DNA from 3 places in the Arthrobacter sp. KNU-44 genome. Region 3 is predicted to be linked to each of the others. Evidence: riboswitches for the same ligand, from Rfam matches in the RefSeq annotation. Region 3 holds a riboswitch; each other region holds the start of a gene.
The links. Region 3 has a riboswitch for thiamine pyrophosphate ahead of thiC (phosphomethylpyrimidine synthase ThiC). Riboswitches for the same ligand answer to the same signal wherever they lie in the genome.
Positions count from the first base shown of each region.

Region 1: linked by a shared signal. The riboswitch ahead of thiO (glycine oxidase ThiO) and the one ahead of thiC (phosphomethylpyrimidine synthase ThiC) in region 3 are both predicted to bind thiamine pyrophosphate.
Region 2: linked by a shared signal. The riboswitch ahead of ACSVHC_RS12925 (ECF transporter S component) and the one ahead of thiC (phosphomethylpyrimidine synthase ThiC) in region 3 are both predicted to bind thiamine pyrophosphate.

Region 1 covers NZ_JBPXNG010000002.1:3,511,980-3,517,569, reverse strand. The annotation lists gene ACSVHC_RS17545 (hypothetical protein) at 1-170, shown strand, start outside; gene ACSVHC_RS17540 (4a-hydroxytetrahydrobiopterin dehydratase) at 202-534, opposite strand; gene ACSVHC_RS17535 (thiazole synthase) at 595-1,401, opposite strand; gene thiS (sulfur carrier protein ThiS) at 1,405-1,641, opposite strand; gene thiO (glycine oxidase ThiO) at 1,638-2,942, opposite strand; TPP riboswitch at 2,934-3,053, opposite strand; gene thiE (thiamine phosphate synthase) at 3,080-3,769, shown strand; gene ACSVHC_RS17515 (RNB domain-containing ribonuclease) at 3,807-5,321, shown strand.
Region 2 covers NZ_JBPXNG010000002.1:2,548,783-2,554,372, forward strand. The annotation lists gene ACSVHC_RS12900 (Na+/H+ antiporter subunit E) at 1-117, shown strand, start outside; gene ACSVHC_RS12905 (monovalent cation/H+ antiporter complex subunit F) at 114-392, shown strand; gene mnhG (monovalent cation/H(+) antiporter subunit G) at 382-852, shown strand; gene ACSVHC_RS12915 (DUF4235 domain-containing protein) at 849-1,109, opposite strand; gene ACSVHC_RS12920 (NUDIX hydrolase) at 1,161-1,907, opposite strand; TPP riboswitch at 2,110-2,246, shown strand; gene ACSVHC_RS12925 (ECF transporter S component) at 2,321-2,950, shown strand; gene ACSVHC_RS12930 (ABC transporter ATP-binding protein) at 2,950-4,554, shown strand; gene ACSVHC_RS12935 (energy-coupling factor transporter transmembrane component T family protein) at 4,551-5,357, shown strand; gene ACSVHC_RS12940 (UDP-N-acetylglucosamine 1-carboxyvinyltransferase) at 5,566-5,590, shown strand, end outside.
Region 3 covers NZ_JBPXNG010000002.1:3,872,709-3,878,298, forward strand. The annotation lists gene ACSVHC_RS19160 (alpha/beta fold hydrolase) at 1-453, shown strand, start outside; gene thiC (phosphomethylpyrimidine synthase ThiC) at 478-2,283, opposite strand; TPP riboswitch at 2,279-2,386, opposite strand; gene ACSVHC_RS19170 (amidohydrolase family protein) at 2,479-3,573, shown strand; gene ACSVHC_RS19175 (VOC family protein) at 3,652-4,530, shown strand; gene ACSVHC_RS19180 (hypothetical protein) at 4,601-5,044, shown strand; gene rpsP (30S ribosomal protein S16) at 5,240-5,590, shown strand, end outside.

The sequences.
Region 1 (5,590 bases), 360 kb from region 3:
GGATGATTTTCATCCAACTTGGCTTTGGCTACCAGCCTGGCGTGACGTGGATCCCGTGGGTCCTGCCGGTCATTCTTGGAACCGTGGCGGCCGCGGTGGCCTCCTACTTCCTGGGCCGTCATCGGACCCGGCACGACACCACCCAGCTGACCGCGGCGCTGCGACTCTAGCTGGCGCTGCGACTCTAGCTCCAGATCCGGCTCAAGGGGTTGCTTCCGGTTTGGCCACTGCCCCCACTTCCGCGGCTGCTTCGCTGGCGCTCGTGGCCGCCCGGATGTCGCGTTGGGTCACCTCGCTCCCGGCGTCATGGGAGGTGTAGCGGATGAACACCCGGTTGTACCGCCAGTCCAGGTCCGGGTGATGGTTCTGCTGTTCGGCGATGCGCCCGACGGCGGCAATCAGCTCGAGTGCGGCAGCCGACGTCGGGCATTTGTAGACGGTGGCGAGTCCGCCCAGGCGGTACCGCCAGTCCGGCAGTTCCGCCAGGGCGTCGTCGATCGCGGACTTGCTGAGGATGTCATCTTTGCCGGCCATCCGGGGCTCCTTCGCTGACGTGGAATTCGCAGGAATCCCCGGAGCGGCCAGCGTAGGCCTCTAGAGGAACTCGGCCCGGCCTTCCATCGCCGAGGACGCCAGGGCGTGTTCCCGGCGCGGGATGCGGCCGGCCTGCTTCGCCAGCCTACCGGCGATGACAGCGTGTTTGAAGGCTTCGCCCATCTGCACCGGGTTCTGCGCACGGGTCACCGCGGTTGCCAGCAGCACGGCGTCGCAACCGAGCTCCATGGCGAGTGCGGCGTCGGACGCGGTTCCGATGCCGGCGTCGAGTACTACCGGCACAGAAGCCCGGGACACAATGAGTTCGATGTTGTGGGGATTCAGGATGCCCAGTCCGGTGCCGATAGGCGCGCCCAAGGGCATCACCGCTGTGGCTCCGAGGTTTTCCAATCGAAGCGCCAGCACGGGGTCGTCGTTGGTGTAGGCGAAGACCTTGAAGCCGCGGTCCACCAGCTTCTCCGTTGCGTCCACGAGCTCCACTGCGTCAGGCAGCAGCGTCTGTTCGTCGGCGATGACCTCGAGCTTCACCCAATCCGTTTCCAGCGCCTCCCGTGCAAGCTCGGCTGTCATGACAGCATCCTTGGCGGTAAAACAGCCGGCCGTGTTGGGCAGGACACGGATGCCATGGTCCACGAGCAACTGGAAGAGCGAACCTGTTTCGGTCGGCGAGTATCTCCGCATGGCAACGGTGGTGAGTTCGGTGCCCGAGGCCAGCAACGCCGCCCCCAGGCCGTCCAGGCTCGGGGCTCCGCCGGTGCCCATGATGAGGCGAGAGCCGAACTCGACACCGTCGATCACCAGGGCGTCGGTTCGGGTGCTTGCTTCGTGTGTGCTTGCTGTCGTCATGGTTCAGCCTCCCTGTACTGCGGTAACGATTTCGAGTTCGTCGCCCTCTGCGAGCGCGGTGGCAGCCCACTGGCTGCGCGGGACCACTTCGGAATTGCGTGCGACGGCGACGCCGATCTTGCGTCCGTCAGCCGCCTGGCCGCTGGAGTCCACAACACGTCCGGTGACGTGGCTGACGAGGGTGGTGACAGACGCGTCGTCGCTCAGTGTGTGGTCTGCGCCGTTCAATTTGATGTTCATGCGTGGTCCTTCGGAAGGGGATTTGAGGTACCGGCCGATGGGCCGTCTGTTGAGGCCCGTGCCGCTGAAAGCTGGTGGGAGAAGCGGTCCGGGCGGAATTTGTTCCACCGGGGATCCGCGGTGCCGTCCATGAGCCCGACGCAGATCTTCGCCGCTGCCGGAGTGAGGAGTACGCCGTGGCGGAAGAAGCCGCTGGCCACGATGAGGCCGGGCACGGTTCTTTCGCGACCTTCCACGCGGCCCAGCAGCGGTGCATTGTCCGGAGTGCCCGGGCGCACTCGGGCAGTTGCTTCCAGAAGTTCCAGTTCGGCCACAGCCGGGACAAGTACCTGGGCGTCGCGGAGCAATTGGTACACACCACCGGCTGACACCGGGTTGGCCGATCCCCCGGACGCCGACAAGCCGTCTTCACGTTGCGTCGCGCCGATCACCACCGTCCCGTCGTCGCGGGGCACGATATAGACGGGCACTCCGCGCACCATTCCCCGGACCGTGGCGGTGACCAGGGGTTGCAGGTGCTCCGGGACGCGCAACCGCAGTATGTCGCCATAGACCGGACGCAGCGGGAGTGACAATCCCTCCGGCAGGCCGTTCAAGCGGGCGGCATCCAGTCCGTTGGCTACCACTGTTTCCGTGGCGAGCACTTCGATTCCTGAGCCGAGCACGGCCCCGACGACGCGCCCGTCCTCCCACAGGAGGCCCGCCGCAGTGTCGTGGATCGCAAAACCGTCATCGGCCCCCGGAATCCAGCTGGAATCGCCGGGCTGGTGGTCTGCCAGCGCGCCCAGAATCGCGGCCGAAAGCCGGCGTGGATCCACTTGGTGGTCGCCCGGGATGTCGAAGGCGCAGGAAATCTGCGGGCTCAGCAGCGGCTCACGCTCCCGCGCCTCGCGCAACCGCACGGATTCCACCACCAGGCCATTGGCCAGCTGGACATCCCGGAGATCGGCGAGCGCCCGGCGGTCCGCAGCGTCCGCGCCGACGGCGAGGGTCGGCGTCGTACGGTAACCCGTGCTGCGGCCGATGCTCGAGCCGGTCACATTGCGTTCGAAGTCCGGCCACAATACCGACGATTCGAGCATTAGCTCCAGGAGGTCCTCTTCCTGGTAGTGCAATTCGCTGACCGGCGCCAGCATTCCCGCCGCCGCGAACGTAGCGCCGCTGGCTGGTGCGGGATCGATGAGGGCAACCGAACGGCCGGATCTGCGGGCTTCCCACGCGATGCCGAGGCCAATGACACCGCCCCCGATCACCGCGACATCCGCGCGCAGGGGTTCGTGCTGGCTGTTCACTTCGTCCATGGAGTCCTTCCCTACGCCGGTATTAGCCGGATCAGGTCAAGCGGTCGGCGCTGAAGCCCTCTCAGCCGCGCGGCGATTGTGACTGCCGCCGCGGCTCCCGCGGTACCTGCCCAGTTTAGAGGAACTACTCTGTTTCCATGACCCAGCACGATGTCCACACCACCGCCCGCCTGTACCTCTGCACCGACGCCCGCAAACCACAGGGTGATTTTGAGCAGTTTGTCGATGCCGCATTCGAAGGCGGCGTGGACATCATCCAGCTGCGCGACAAGACGATTGAAGCGGCGGAAGAACTCGAACTCCTGGAGATCCTGCAATCCGTGGCCCATCGTCACGGCCGTCTCTGGGCAGTCAACGACCGCGCGGACGTAGCATCCCTCTCCGGCGCGCCGGTGTTCCATATCGGCCAAAAGGACATTCCGCTGCGCTCTGCCCGGAAATTGCTCCACGACCCCACCATCATCGGCCTCTCCACGCACACGCCGGAACAGATTGACGCCGCCATCGCCGCGTCGCCTGGCCGCAGCGGCCTGGACTACTTCTGCGTCGGGCCGGTGTGGGCCACCCCCACGAAGCCGGGACGCTCCGCCGTCGGGCTCGATCTGGTGAAGTACGCTGCCAACGCGGTGAAGCAGGCAGACGAAGAGACCGTCGGGGGCGTCGTGCTCCCCTGGTTTGCGATCGGCGGGATCGATCTCGGCAACGTGGAAGAGGTAGTTAGGGCCGGCGCCAGCCGCATCGTGGTGGTGCGGGCAATCACCGAAGCGCAGGATCCGACGGCAGCTGCCCAGGCGCTCCTGGCTGCCCTGGACGCAGCGGCGGCCTAGCGAGACGCCGCGAGATTTTGGAGTTACCCTGACTTTCGTGTCACACCAGCGGATAGCCCCGAATGTCAGCGAAACGTCGAACCAGCTTGCGGAAGCGCTGGCGGCGCTGCGGACTGAACTCGAGCTGCCCGCAGGTTATCCCGCTGAAGCGCTGCGCGACGCTGAAGCCGCGGTTTCCGGACACGCCCTGCCGGCGCAGGACTTCACGGATGTTCCATTCATCACGATCGACCCGGCTTCTTCCACGGATCTCGACCAGGCCCTCTTTATAGACAGGTCCGGCGATGGTTACAGGGTTTTCTACGCCATCTCCGATGTGCCCTCCTTTGTACCCCCGGGAGGAGCGCTCGACGCCGAGACCCGCCACCGCGGGCAAACGTACTATGCCCCGGACGGCCGCATACCGCTGCACCCCGAGATCATCAGCGAGCATGCCGGAAGCCTGTTGGCCGGCCAGACGTGCGGCGCGTTCGTGTGGGACTTCGAACTCGATGCCGAGGCAGAGTTCCGCACCGTCTCCGTGCGTCGGGCAAGCGTACGCAGCCGCGCCAAACTCAGCTACAAGGGTGTGCAGGCGGAGATCGATTCCGGAAGGGCTGATCCCATCCTGCAGCTGCTCAAGGAGGTCGGGCTCAAGCGGGTGGAACTCGAACGCCGCCGCGGCGGCGCAAGCCTGAACATGCCTGAACAGGAAATCGTCCAACTGCCCGACGGCGGGGGGTACAGGATCGTCGCAGCCCCCTCGCTGCCGGTTGAGGACTGGAACGCCCAGATTTCGCTCATGACCGGGATGGCCGCCGCCCAGCTGATGCTCGATGGCAAAGTGGGGATTTTGCGCACCATGCCGGCCCCCGATGAGCGCTCGCTGCTCCATTTCAAACGGCAAACGGGGGCGCTCGGCAAGCCCTGGACCGAGGGGACGAGCTATGGAGCGTACCTGCGGACCCTCGATGCCAAGGACCCCCGGCAACTGGCCATCCTCCATTCAGCAGGGCTGCTTTTCCGTGGTGCCGGCTACACACCCTTCGACGGCGAGGTACCGGGCAGCGTCATGCAGTCAGCCATCGGGGCACCCTATGCCCACACCACCGCGCCGTTGCGCCGGCTTGTCGATCGTTTTGTGCTGGTCATCTGCGAAGCTCTGAGTAATGGAACAGAGATCCCTGCATGGGCCCGGAATGCTTTGCCGACCCTGCCGGTGATCATGGCGTCTTCCGACCAGCTTGCCGCCAAAATGGAACGCCTGGCCTTGGACACGGTGGAGGCAGCGCTCCTGGTGAACCACATCGGACAGGAATTCGACGCCGTAGTGATTTCCGGATCGAAGCCCGCCAAGAACAACGGAAACGGTAACGGGAACAGCGCCAATGGCAACAACGGTAATGGCAATGGGAACGGAGCCCCGCACGGCCCCTACGGCATCGTCCAGATCGCCGAGCCGGCAGTCACCGCTCGTTGCGACGGCGAAATGGAGTCGGGCACTAAGGTCCGTGTGAAACTGCTGGACGCGGACATTGCAACCCGCCAAATCACCTTCGAACTGATCCCGTAGCGCACTCCGTTCGCAGGCCCGGGACCGGGATCCGGGGATTATCGCGCCCAGACGTTAGACTGAGTGAGTAGTAATGGATGCCCGGTCGTTGATTCAGTTAATTTTTTGACATCAACAAGCCCGCCCCTACGCGATCTTGAGATACACCAACTGGTCCCCAGTGCCAGTATTTAGATAGCCCGCGATCGGCTTCCACTGGATTTGCTTGCGCCCATCCGTGCTCCGGAACGGCCCTGCCACAACCGTTGAGCACGCAGCGCAGCCCAAAT
Region 2 (5,590 bases), 1.3 Mb from region 3:
CTGCGCAAGGAAGTCCAGGACACGGAGGCCTCGCTGATCCGGATCATGGGTACCCGAGCGGAAATGGACGCACTCCAGGCCGAAGGCTGGCCTGCGACGAGGGGAGTTGGCTCATGAAAGACATCGTGCTGATCGTCACGGCGGTGATTCTCAGCCTCGCGGCGGCAGGCGCGATCTACCGGATCGCCGTCGGGCCGTCCCTGCTGGACCGGGTGCTTGCCTCGGACGTCCTGCTCGCCATACTGGGCGCCGCGCTGGCCATCGACATGGCCGTCAACAGGCACCTCAACAACCTCGTGCTGCTCGTCGCGCTGACGCTGATCGGGTTCGTTGGCTCGGTGACGGTGGCCCGCTTCGTGGCCGACCGAAGGGGACAGGTCAATGACTCCTAATGCCACCGGAGTTGACGCAGTGATCGATGCGGTCACCGCAGTGCTGCTGATTGTTGGTGCGCTGATGTCATTGGGCGCGGCAATCGGCCTGTTGCGGTTCCCGGACCTCATGAGCCGCATGCACGCGGCCACCAAGCCGCAAGTGTTGGGGCTGTTCCTCGTCTTGGCGGCCATCGGGCTGCAGATGCGCGAATGGTGGGTGTGGCCGATCCTGGCGGTGGCCTGGATCTTCCAGCTGCTGACCGTGCCCGTATCCGCACACATGGTGGGCCGCGCAGGCTACCGGACCAAGCACCTCCACCGCGAGTTGCTGAGCATAGACGAACTTGAGGCCGTGGTGCTGCGGGCTGCCGGTCAACGGGCAGCGGAGAAAGCTCAGGAAACGGGACCGGCAATGCCCCACACCGGGAACGGCGGGAGCCCAGCGGCGAACGGCCGGGACGGCGGGCCGTCAGCCTAGACGATGTCCTGCGTCTTCGAGAAACGCGAGATGGCGCGCTGTGTACTGCGGCTTGCGAAAACCTGGATGACTGCGCTGACGGTCGCCGAAATCAGCGCAAAGGTCAGCGCCGAGCGCAGGCTTGCCTCCATGTCGTCGTGACCCTTGGGAGGCTTCTTGCCGGTGGACTTTTCCCACAACGCATTGACGATCTTGGTGCCGACAAAGCCTGCGCCGATGCTGACGCCAGTGCCGAGCAGCTTGATGAGGAGGTTCATTCCGGGACTCCTTGCGGGAGGAAACAGGACCGTCCCCAGCCTAACCCCACTTCAGGGCAGTTCCGGAGCAACGGTTGGGGATTGGCGCCTCAGCCGGAAGAACTCCTCCAAAGCTCCAGGCTTTGGACGGACGGGCACGATGTCACGGTCCTCGGCCAGTATCGCTTCCACCGTGCCGAGAGCGAGGAGCTCATCCAGCAGCGCCAACGTGGGCGGCATGAGCTTAAGGGTTCCGGCGGCTTCGGCATCCAGGATCCCGCGGACCGGCATCCACAAGGACGATGACGCTTCCGTGGTTTGGTGCCTTGGTTCGGCACCGGAAAGCGGGCAGGCAAGGTAGAAGTATGTGTCGAAGCGCTTGGGCTGGTCTGCGGGGGTGACCCAGTTGGCCCACGGGCGGAGGGTGGCGGCGTCGAGCTTCAGCCCGGCCTCTTCGAACACCTCGCGCTGTGCGGCCGCCAGCACCCGGCCGGCGTTGAACCGGGCCGAAGCGGGCTCGACGGCGATGCTGCTCCGGTGCCATGCGGCGGTGTGCCGCTCGACGACGTCGTCCTCGAAGTCCCAGCCGGAGCTGTCCGCCTGGTCCACTCGTCCCCCGGGGAAGACGACCATGCCCGCGGCGAAATCCATCGTGGTCACGCGGTGCTGCACGAACACCTCCAGGCCGCGCCCGGCATCCGCCGGAACCTCCGGGTCTGACTGAACCGTGTGAACGGGGGCCTCGCGGACCAGGATCACGCTCGCGGCGAGCCTAGGTTCGGCCACCGTGGTGCTGTTCGCTTCGTCAATGCCTGCCAAGACCGCTCCTTTGCCCGCGTTGCGTCACATTCTGCTGGATCATTCTCCCAGCTTCTGCGCCCGCCCGCGCCATTCCGGGCCCTGCCCGCGTCCGGCCGGCGAGTGATCCAGCAGAATCCGTCGTGTGACCGTTCCGCGTAGGCCAGCACAGCGCCCGCAACCCCGCCAAGGTGTAAACTGAACCACGCCCAAAAGGGTGGATTGATAACGACAGGGGAGCGCCGCCGTCGGGCTCGCAGCAATGCGGTACGGATGACGGGCGCTGAGAGTGCGGACAGCCGCAGACCCTCGAACCTGATCCGGCTAGTACCGGCGCAAGGGAGTCGAGTTCTCATAGTGTCCGGACCGGCGCGGCGGAAGCCGCTCGCAGGCAACCGGAAACACTTTCCCCTCCTGTTCCTCAGGAGGACAAAATGACTGGTATTTCTGCAAGGCCGGGCCTCACCAAGCCTGGTTACAACTGGCGCGTCGTGGACATCGTCGTGGCGGCACTGATCTCGATCGCCGGTGGCGTGATCTTCTGGGCATGGGACCAGATGGCTCTGGTTGCTACGCCTATGTCTGCCGGCTACCCGCCGCTGAGCGGCCTGATCGCCGGTGGCTGGATGATTCCGGCAGTGCTGGGCATGCTCATCGTCCGCAAGCCCGGTGCGGCAATTTTCTGCGAGACGGTGGCCGCCACCAGTGAGCTCATCATGGGTTCGCAGTACGGCACCACGGTCCTGATCTCGGGCCTGCTCCAGGGTCTCGGCGCGGAACTCATCTTCCTGGCCTTCATGTACAAGAAGTTCAACCTGCCGGTGTCCCTGCTGGCCGGTGCCGGCGCGGGCCTGTTCTGTGGTTTGAACGACTCCTTCCTGCCGTGGGGCTGGAACATCGCCTACGAACCCGTCGACAAGCTCGCGTACATCGTGTTCTGCACGATCTCCGGTGCCGTCATTGCCGGAGCCCTGTCCTGGATCGCGACCCGCGGCCTGGCCAAGACCGGTGTCCTGAGCGCGTTCGCGTCCCGCAAGGCCGCCTCGGAGCCCGTCTTTTCCTGATGCCCAGTCCTGATTCCGGCACCCCTGCTACTGTGCGACCCGCCGCCATTTCCGCGCAAGGCTGGGGCTGGCGGCACGCTGGCCGCACCACGCAGGCCATCCACGCCCTCGACCTGGACATCCGCCCAGGCGAGCGTGTGCTCCTGCTCGGCCCCTCGGGCGCGGGCAAGTCGACGCTCCTGCACGCCTTGGCGGGCGTATTGGGCGAGGAAGGTGACGACGCCGACGAGACCGGCTCGTTGCTGGTGGACGGCGTTTCGCCGAAGGCCCAGCGGGGCCGTGCCGGACTCATGCAACAGGACCCCGAAACCCAGGTGGTGCTTTCCCGGTTGGGCGACGACGTCGCGTTCGGCGCCGAGAACCTTTGCGTGCCGCGGGAAGAGATCTGGACGCGGGTCCATGAAGCGCTCGACGACGTCGGGCTGCGGAATAGTGCGAGCGGCAACTTTGCGCTCGACCACCCGACCTCGGCCCTCTCGGGCGGGCAGAAGCAGCGCCTTGCGCTCGCCGGCATCCTGGCGATGCGGCCCGGCTTGATCCTCCTGGACGAGCCGACCGCCAACCTGGACCCCGCTGGCGTACTGGAGGTCCGCGATGCCGTCGCCCGCTGCCTGGACAAGACCGGCGCCACGTTGGTGGTGGTGGAGCACCGGGTCTCGGTTTGGAAAGACCTCGTGGACCGGATCGTGGTGCTCCAGCCGGGCAGCTCCTCGTCCGCGGGAGGGTCGACGCCTGCGGTGCTTCTGGACGGCGATCCGGACACGGTTCTGGCTCAAGCAAGGGACATGCTCATTGCTGCGGGCGTGTGGGTGCCCGGGTACGTGCCGGCCACCCGGCCACGTTCAGGAACAGGCTATGGCTCGGGGGCCGGCCCCCGGAACGCTGGGGAGCTGCTGCTCGCCACGCAGGAGCTCGCGGTGTCCCGCGAACGGCCACGGCGCCGCGGGTTCAAAACCATCCCGCCCCTTCCTGTGCAGTCCGGACTCGACGCCGAAGTGCTCGCCGGGCAGGCACTGACCATCACCGGTCCCAACGGCGCCGGAAAATCGACCTTCGCGTTGACCCTCGCGGGCTTGTTGGCGCCGGTGTCCGGCACGGTGACTGCCGCCGTCGGGCTCAGCGACGGCGCTGGTAACGACCCCTTCAAGTGGAAGGCCCAGCAGCTGATCTCCCGCATAGGGACCGTGTTCCAGGAGCCTGAGCACCAGTTCGTGACCGGCCGCGTGCTCGACGAGCTCATGTTCGGCCCCAAACACCTTGGCCATGGAGAGGAACGGGTGGACGAATTGCTGGAACGGCTGCGCCTGGGGCATCTCGTGGACGCCAACCCGTACACGCTCTCCGGTGGCGAAAAGCGCCGGCTGTCCGTGGCCACAGTGCTCGCCGCGCACCCACGCGTCCTGGTGCTGGACGAACCCACCTTCGGCCAGGACGCGAACACTTGGGCCGAGCTTGCGTCGTTCCTGTCTGAACTGCTCGACGCCGGCACCTCGGTGGTTTCCGTGACCCATGACCGGGAGTTCAGCTCCGTCCTGGGCGGCACCGAGATGCGGCTCGAGCCTGCGTTCCAAGGCGGGGCCCGGCAGGAAGCGGGTGCGGCATGAGGGAAACCCTGACCCTGCGAGGCAACAATGCACTCCTGACGCGCGCGAATCCGCTGGCCAAGTTCGTGTCGGTCTTCCTGATCACCCTGGTGTTGGCGCTGTCCATCGACCTGGTGTCAGCTTCGACGGCGCTCATCGGCGAACTGGCGTTGTTCCCCCTCGCGGGGCTCACCGTGCGCTTGCTGTGGCAGCGCGGCTGGCCCTTGATTATCGCGGCCGCGCTTGGAGGCTGGAGCACCGCGATCCTGTCGGCGGACAGCGGAAGGATACTGCTCGACGTCGGGATCTGGTCTATCAGCGAAGGCTCGCTTCAGCTGGGACTCGGGTTCATGCTGCGCGGCCTTGCCATAGCGTTGCCGGCCATTCTCCTGATGAGTTGCACCGATCCGACGGACCTTGCCGATGCCCTGGCGCAGAAGGCGAAACTGCCGCACCGTTTTGTCTTGGGCACTTTGGCCGCGCTGCGGCTCGTGGGACTCATGGCGGAGGAGTGGCAGACGATCGGCATGGCACGGCGCGCGCGGGGTGTCGGCTCGCATGGGAGCCCGCCGCAACGGTTCAAGGCCATGCTCGGCCAAAGCTTCGGTTTGTTGGTGCAGGCGATCCGTCGCGCGTCCCGCTTGGCTGTGACTATGGAGGCCAGAGGCTTCGGCGGCGGACGGCGGACTTGGGCGCGCGAATCCTCCTACAGTCGCCTGGACGTCTGGGTTCTCGCTGGCGGGCTGCTCATCGCAGCCGCGGCGGTGCTCGCGGCCCAATGGGCAGGAACGTGGCACTTCGTCTGGCTGAAGCAGCCCAACTAACTCGCATTTGTTGTCGTTTTGGGGCCTCATAACGACAACAACTGCGAGTTACTTGGGGGAGGACGTGTGGCTGGCTTCCGGTGGCCGCGAGCAACGCAACACTCAGGCTCTAGGCCGGATATCGCACGAGACGACTATTCTGCGACAAAATCGGCGAGTTGCGTCACGAAACCTCCGATTGATAGACCATCTGTGATATTTATTGGGTATGACGCAACCGACTGCCGAACATG
Region 3 (5,590 bases):
GTCCGGTCCCTCGTGCTGGTGGAACCGGCTTGTCTTTCATTGACGGCTGAGTTGCCCGCTACCGCGGCTTACCGGGCACTCATGGAGCCGTTGTTCCGGATCCGGCACGAACTCAGCGATGACGATTACCAACGCGAATTCGTCCGGAGGGCGTTTTCCTCCGAGGCGGCCGTTCTCAGTACCCCGGAGGCCCGTCGTACCGCCCGACGCCTGCGGCTCCAGGCCCCGCCTTGGGAAGCGCCCCTGCATATCGTGCCCGGTGTCCCCACACTTGTCCTGACCGGTGGTTGGGAACCCCTTTACGAAGAGATCGCCGGCTACTTGCAGGAAACCGGTGCCCTCCACCGCGTTGCGGCTGGAGGACACCGGCCTCATGATTCAGTTGAAGGAGACCGGATGATCCGGTCCTTCATCGCGGATGTCAGCCGCGCCGGATCAGTGCAAGCTTCCTGATTAGTTCAGGCTTTCCGACGTCGCTCAACGTTTTCCTGCGGGAACCTCGAGCTCGGGCAAGTAGACCTTGCCGCCGGATGCCAGGAATTCCTCGCTCTTTTCGCGCATCCCGCTGTACATTTCCGCGATGGCCGCCTGGGAATCCGCCGAGCCGTATTCGTCGCGGATGTCCTGGCTGATGCGCATGGAGCAGAATTTCGGTCCGCACATGGAGCAGAAATGCGCCGTCTTGGCCGGTTCCGCCGGGAGCGTCTCGTCGTGGAACGCTTCGGCCGTGACCGGATCCAACGACAGCGCAAACTGGTCACGCCAGCGGAACTCGAAGCGGGCCTTGGACAGGGCATCGTCGCGTTCGTGGGCGCCGGGGTGTCCCTTCGCAAGGTCGGCTGCGTGGGCGGCGATTTTGTAGGTGATCACGCCCGTCTTGACGTCGTCCTTGTTGGGCAGGCCCAAGTGTTCCTTCGGGGTGACGTAGCAGAGCATCGCGGTTCCGTAGCGCGCGATCTCCGTGGCGCCGATAGCCGAAGTGATGTGGTCGTAGCCCGGTGCAACGTCGGTCACGAGCGGGCCGAGGGTGTAGAACGGTGCGCCGTCGCACAACTCCTGCTGCCGCTCGACGTTCTCGCGGACGAGGTGGAACGGGATGTGCCCGGGGCCCTCCACCATGACCTGCACGTCGTACTTCCACGCCCGCTTCGTGAGCTCCCCGAGCGTGTCGAGCTCGGCGAACTGCGCGGCGTCGTTGGCGTCCGCCGTCGCTCCCGGACGCAAGCCGTCACCCAGCGAGAACGCGACGTCGTACTTGGCGAATATTTCGCAGAGTTCGTCGAAGTGCGTGTAGAGGAAGTTTTCCTCGTGGTGGGCCAGGCACCAGCCGGCCATGATGGAGCCGCCGCGGGAAACGATGCCCGTCACGCGGTTGGCTGTCAGCGGAACGTAGCGCAGCAACACGCCGGCGTGGATGGTCATGTAGTCCACGCCCTGCTCGCACTGTTCAATGACGGTGTCGCGGAAGATCTCCCACGTGAGCTTGTTGGCTTCGCCGTTGACCTTCTCGAGGGCCTGGTAGATGGGCACGGTGCCGATCGGCACGGGGGAGTTGCGGATGATCCATTCGCGGGTGGTGTGGATGTCGTCGCCCGTGGACAGGTCCATCACTGTGTCGGCGCCCCATTGCGTGGCCCACTGCAACTTGTCCACTTCTTCGGCGATGGAGCTGGTGACAGCCGAGTTGCCGATATTGGCATTGATCTTCACCAAGAAGGCCTTGCCGATGATCATCGGTTCGGATTCGGGGTGGTTGATGTTGTTGGGGATGATGGCCCGGCCGGCGGCGACTTCGCTGCGGACGAGTTCCACATCGCAGTTTTCGCGAAGTGCAACGAACTGCATTTCGGGCGTCACGATGCCCTGCTTGGCGTAGTGCATCTGTGTCACGGTCTTGCCGTCGACGGCGCGGCGGGGCACCGGTTGTGCGCCCTTCCACTCTGCGGAGGCGGCGCCGCGGCGCACGGCCGACTTGCCGTCGTCGAGCAGGTTCCGTTCGCGGCCGCTGTAGGCCTCGGTGTCACCGCGGGCTTCGATCCACTCGCTCCGGAACGGCTCGAGGCCGACCACAGGATCACTCCCGGGCCCTGCAGTCCGGTACACCTGGAAAGGCGTGTTGGCCTCGCCGTTGGGGGACGGCTCCAGGGCGATTTCAGTCACCGGAACCCGGATTCCCGTCTCGGCATCCTCCAGGAACGCGAGGGAATGCGACTTGAGGGATTGTGTCACCTCTTGCGGCGATCCGTTTTGGATAGGGCTCAGCTGTGATTCTTTGGTGCTCAAAGGATTACTCACTTCCTTCGCCGGCATTACCCGGACAGGTTCAACGGTCGCAGGCTGCGTCAGCCTGATCTCAGCCCTTGCAAGGGCCCCCGTGTGGTCGTAGACGAAGCTACCACAGCAGAGAGCTCCTGAGACAGATGTGACCAGGACAGCTGTGACGGGGCCGGCGACGGCGTCGGAGTCTAGGGTGGAATCATGGCGGAAATCATCGAATTCAGCGGCACCGTCCTCACCGGGCCGGAGGAGGAACGTCGCGGCCTCTGGTCGGTCAACGGACGGTTGACCTTTCTGCGGCCTGCTGCCGCACCGGACGTCGTCCTGGCCGGATGGGTGCTGCCCGGCCTTGTCGATGCGCACTGCCATGTTGGCTTGGGCAAGGGCGGGGCCGTCGACGACGAGACTGCGCGCCTGCAGGCGACGGCGGACCGGGACGCCGGGACGCTCTTGATCCGCGACGCCGGATCCGCAAGCGACACGCGGTGGCTGCAGCGCCGCACGGACATGCCGAGAATCATCCGCGCGGGCAGGCATATCGCGAGGCAACGCCGTTATATCCCCGGGCTGGCCGAAGAAGTCGAGCCGGAGGATCTGGCGGAGGCGGTGCGCAAGCAGGCGCAGTCCGGAGACGGCTGGGTCAAGATCGTCGGGGACTGGATCGACCGCTCCGCCGGGGATCTCGGCCCGTCCTTTCCGGCCGCCATCGTCAAGGACGCCGTCGCCGCGGCACACGACGAGGGAGCCAGGGTAACTGCCCATTGCTTCGCCGAAGGGACTATCGACGACATGCTCGACGCCGGCATCGACTGCATCGAGCACGCCACCGGCCTCCTGCCGCACCATATTCCCCGGCTGTTGGACCAGGATGTGCCGATTGTCCCCACCCTCATCAACATTGCGACCTTTCCGGACATCTCGAAGCAGGCGGAAGCGAAGTTCCCGCGATACGCCGCCCACATGACCATGCTGTGGGAGCGCAGGCATGAACGCGTCGCCGAGGCATTCGACGCCGGAGTGCGGGTGTACGCCGGGACAGATGCCGGCAGCGTCATCAAGCACGGCCGGATCGGTGAGGAAATCCTGGAATTGCATCGCGCGGGCCTTCCGGCGGCCGCCGCCCTCGATGCCGCCTGCTGGTCCGCACGCGAGTGGCTGGGGGCCGACGCCATCAGCGAAGGTGCCAGTGCCGACGTCGTGCTCTACGCAAACGATCCCCGCGCGTCCCTTGAGGTGGTGCTGAATCCGCGATGCACCGTGCTGAGGGGACATATTTCAGGGAACGCCGGGCATTAGGAATAAATTGAAGCTTCAAGTAATTTAGATAGATAGAGGTAGCCGAAGGGCGGCGCCACAAAAAGCCGGGAGTTTAACATGACCATCGCATCCAGCCAGGATCTCCTTCCTGCCGAACTCACCATGGGTACTGTCATGCTCAAAGTGGGGGACATGAAGCTCATGGGCGACTACTACCAGCGGGCGCTGGGGCTGGACGTGGTCGCCGAACAGGATGGCGGGCTCTATTTCGGCAGGCTCGGCAAGCCGTTGGTGCACCTCGCGCCGGCGTCCGGGCTCCAGATTCCGGGTCGCGGGGAGGCCGGACTGTTCCACACGGCTCTGCTGTTCGAAGACCAATCCTCGCTCGCCGCGACTGTTGCCTCCGCCGCGCAATACGAGCCCCACGCTTTCGTCGGCAGTGCGGACCACCTGGTCAGCGAGGCCTTCTACTTCACCGACCCTGAGGGCAACGGCATTGAGCTCTACTACGACAAACCCCGCGAAGGCTGGGAGTGGAACGGCAGTTCGGTCGTCATGGACAGCCTGCCGCTCCCGCCGCAGCGCTACCTCCAGCAATACCTGAGCGAAGCCGCGGTCGCGGGCCAGCACGAGGCCGGCGCCGGCGTCGGGCATGTCCACCTCCAGGTGGGCGACGTGCGGACCGCCCATGATTTCTACGTCGACACCCTGGGCTTCGAGCAGACCGCCGGCTGGCACGGTCAGGCCTTGTTTGTCTCCGCGGGCGGCTACCACCACCACATGGCCATGAATGTCTGGAACAGCCGCGGTGCAGGTCCGCGCAAGGACACACTCGGCCTCGGCGAGGTGGTCATCGAGGTTCCGTCAGGAGACGACGTCGGCGCGCTCGCCGACCGCCTCAAGGTTGCCGGTATCGCGTCCCACCACACGGGCCAGGAGTTGCGCTTCGAGGACCCGTGGCGCAACCGGCTGCGGGTCGCCGTCCGCTACGCTTGATCCGACGACGTGGCGCATTTCGGCCGCCGCGCCGCAGCTCCGTTGGCACGAACGAATGAGAGTACTTTCCATGGGCTTTGCTGAAATCTTTGTTGCCACCCACGATGAAGCACTCAAGAGGGCCGCTGCCCTGGAGAAGGGCAGCGACGTATCCGGCGCCGCAGTACGGATCCCGGGAATCAGCGATTTCGAAGTAGAACAGCTCGGCGACCTCGCCGGGACCGCCGTGCATGCAAGCGGGGCCGACTATGAGCTTTCTTTGGTGGACGTCACCAGCGACGCCTTGCTGGGCGTCCCCGAAGCCATGGTGCGCGCCCTGTCCGAGCTCCTCAGCTACGAGACCGAAGGGGAGGGAAACGTCCTCGACGACGTCGCCGAAAGCTGGGCGGCCCAAGAGGACATGCCCTTTGATGCCCAACAGTCCCGTCTGTACGTCCAGCAGTTGGCGGCCCTCGCGAGCGACGTCGAAAAGGCGGAGCGGGCCGGTCTTTACGTCTGGTCCGCAGGCGAGTAACCCCGCAGTAAACCGGCCGCACGGACTGCGCGTTCGAAATACTGTCCGCCATCTGGCACAATGGACAGGTACTCGATCCGCACGGCCCCTCTCTCCGTGTGTGCATCTTGTCCTTGGAACCCTCAAGTATGGCCCGCCCCACGGGTGCAGAACGACGGGCTCAACCCCGTTTCAGAAACAGGAGTGACCACAAAAGTGGCCGTAAAGATTCGCCTTAAGCGCTTCGGTAAGATGCGCGCACCGTACTACCGCATCGTCGTCATGGACTCCCGCGCCAAGCGCGATGGCCGTGCGATTGAAGAAATCGGCAAGTACCACCCCACCGAAGAGCCCTCGTACATCGAGGTCGTCTCCGAGCGTGCACAGTACTGGCTGTCCGTCGGCGCCCAGCCGACCGAGCAGGTTGCCGCGATCCTCAAGATCACCGGTGACTGGCAGAAGTTCAAGGGTCTCCCGGGCCAGGAAGGCACGCTGAAGACCAAGGTCGCCAAGCCTGCTTTCGTTGCACCGGAGAAGGGTTCCGTCATCATCCCGGAAGCCATCACC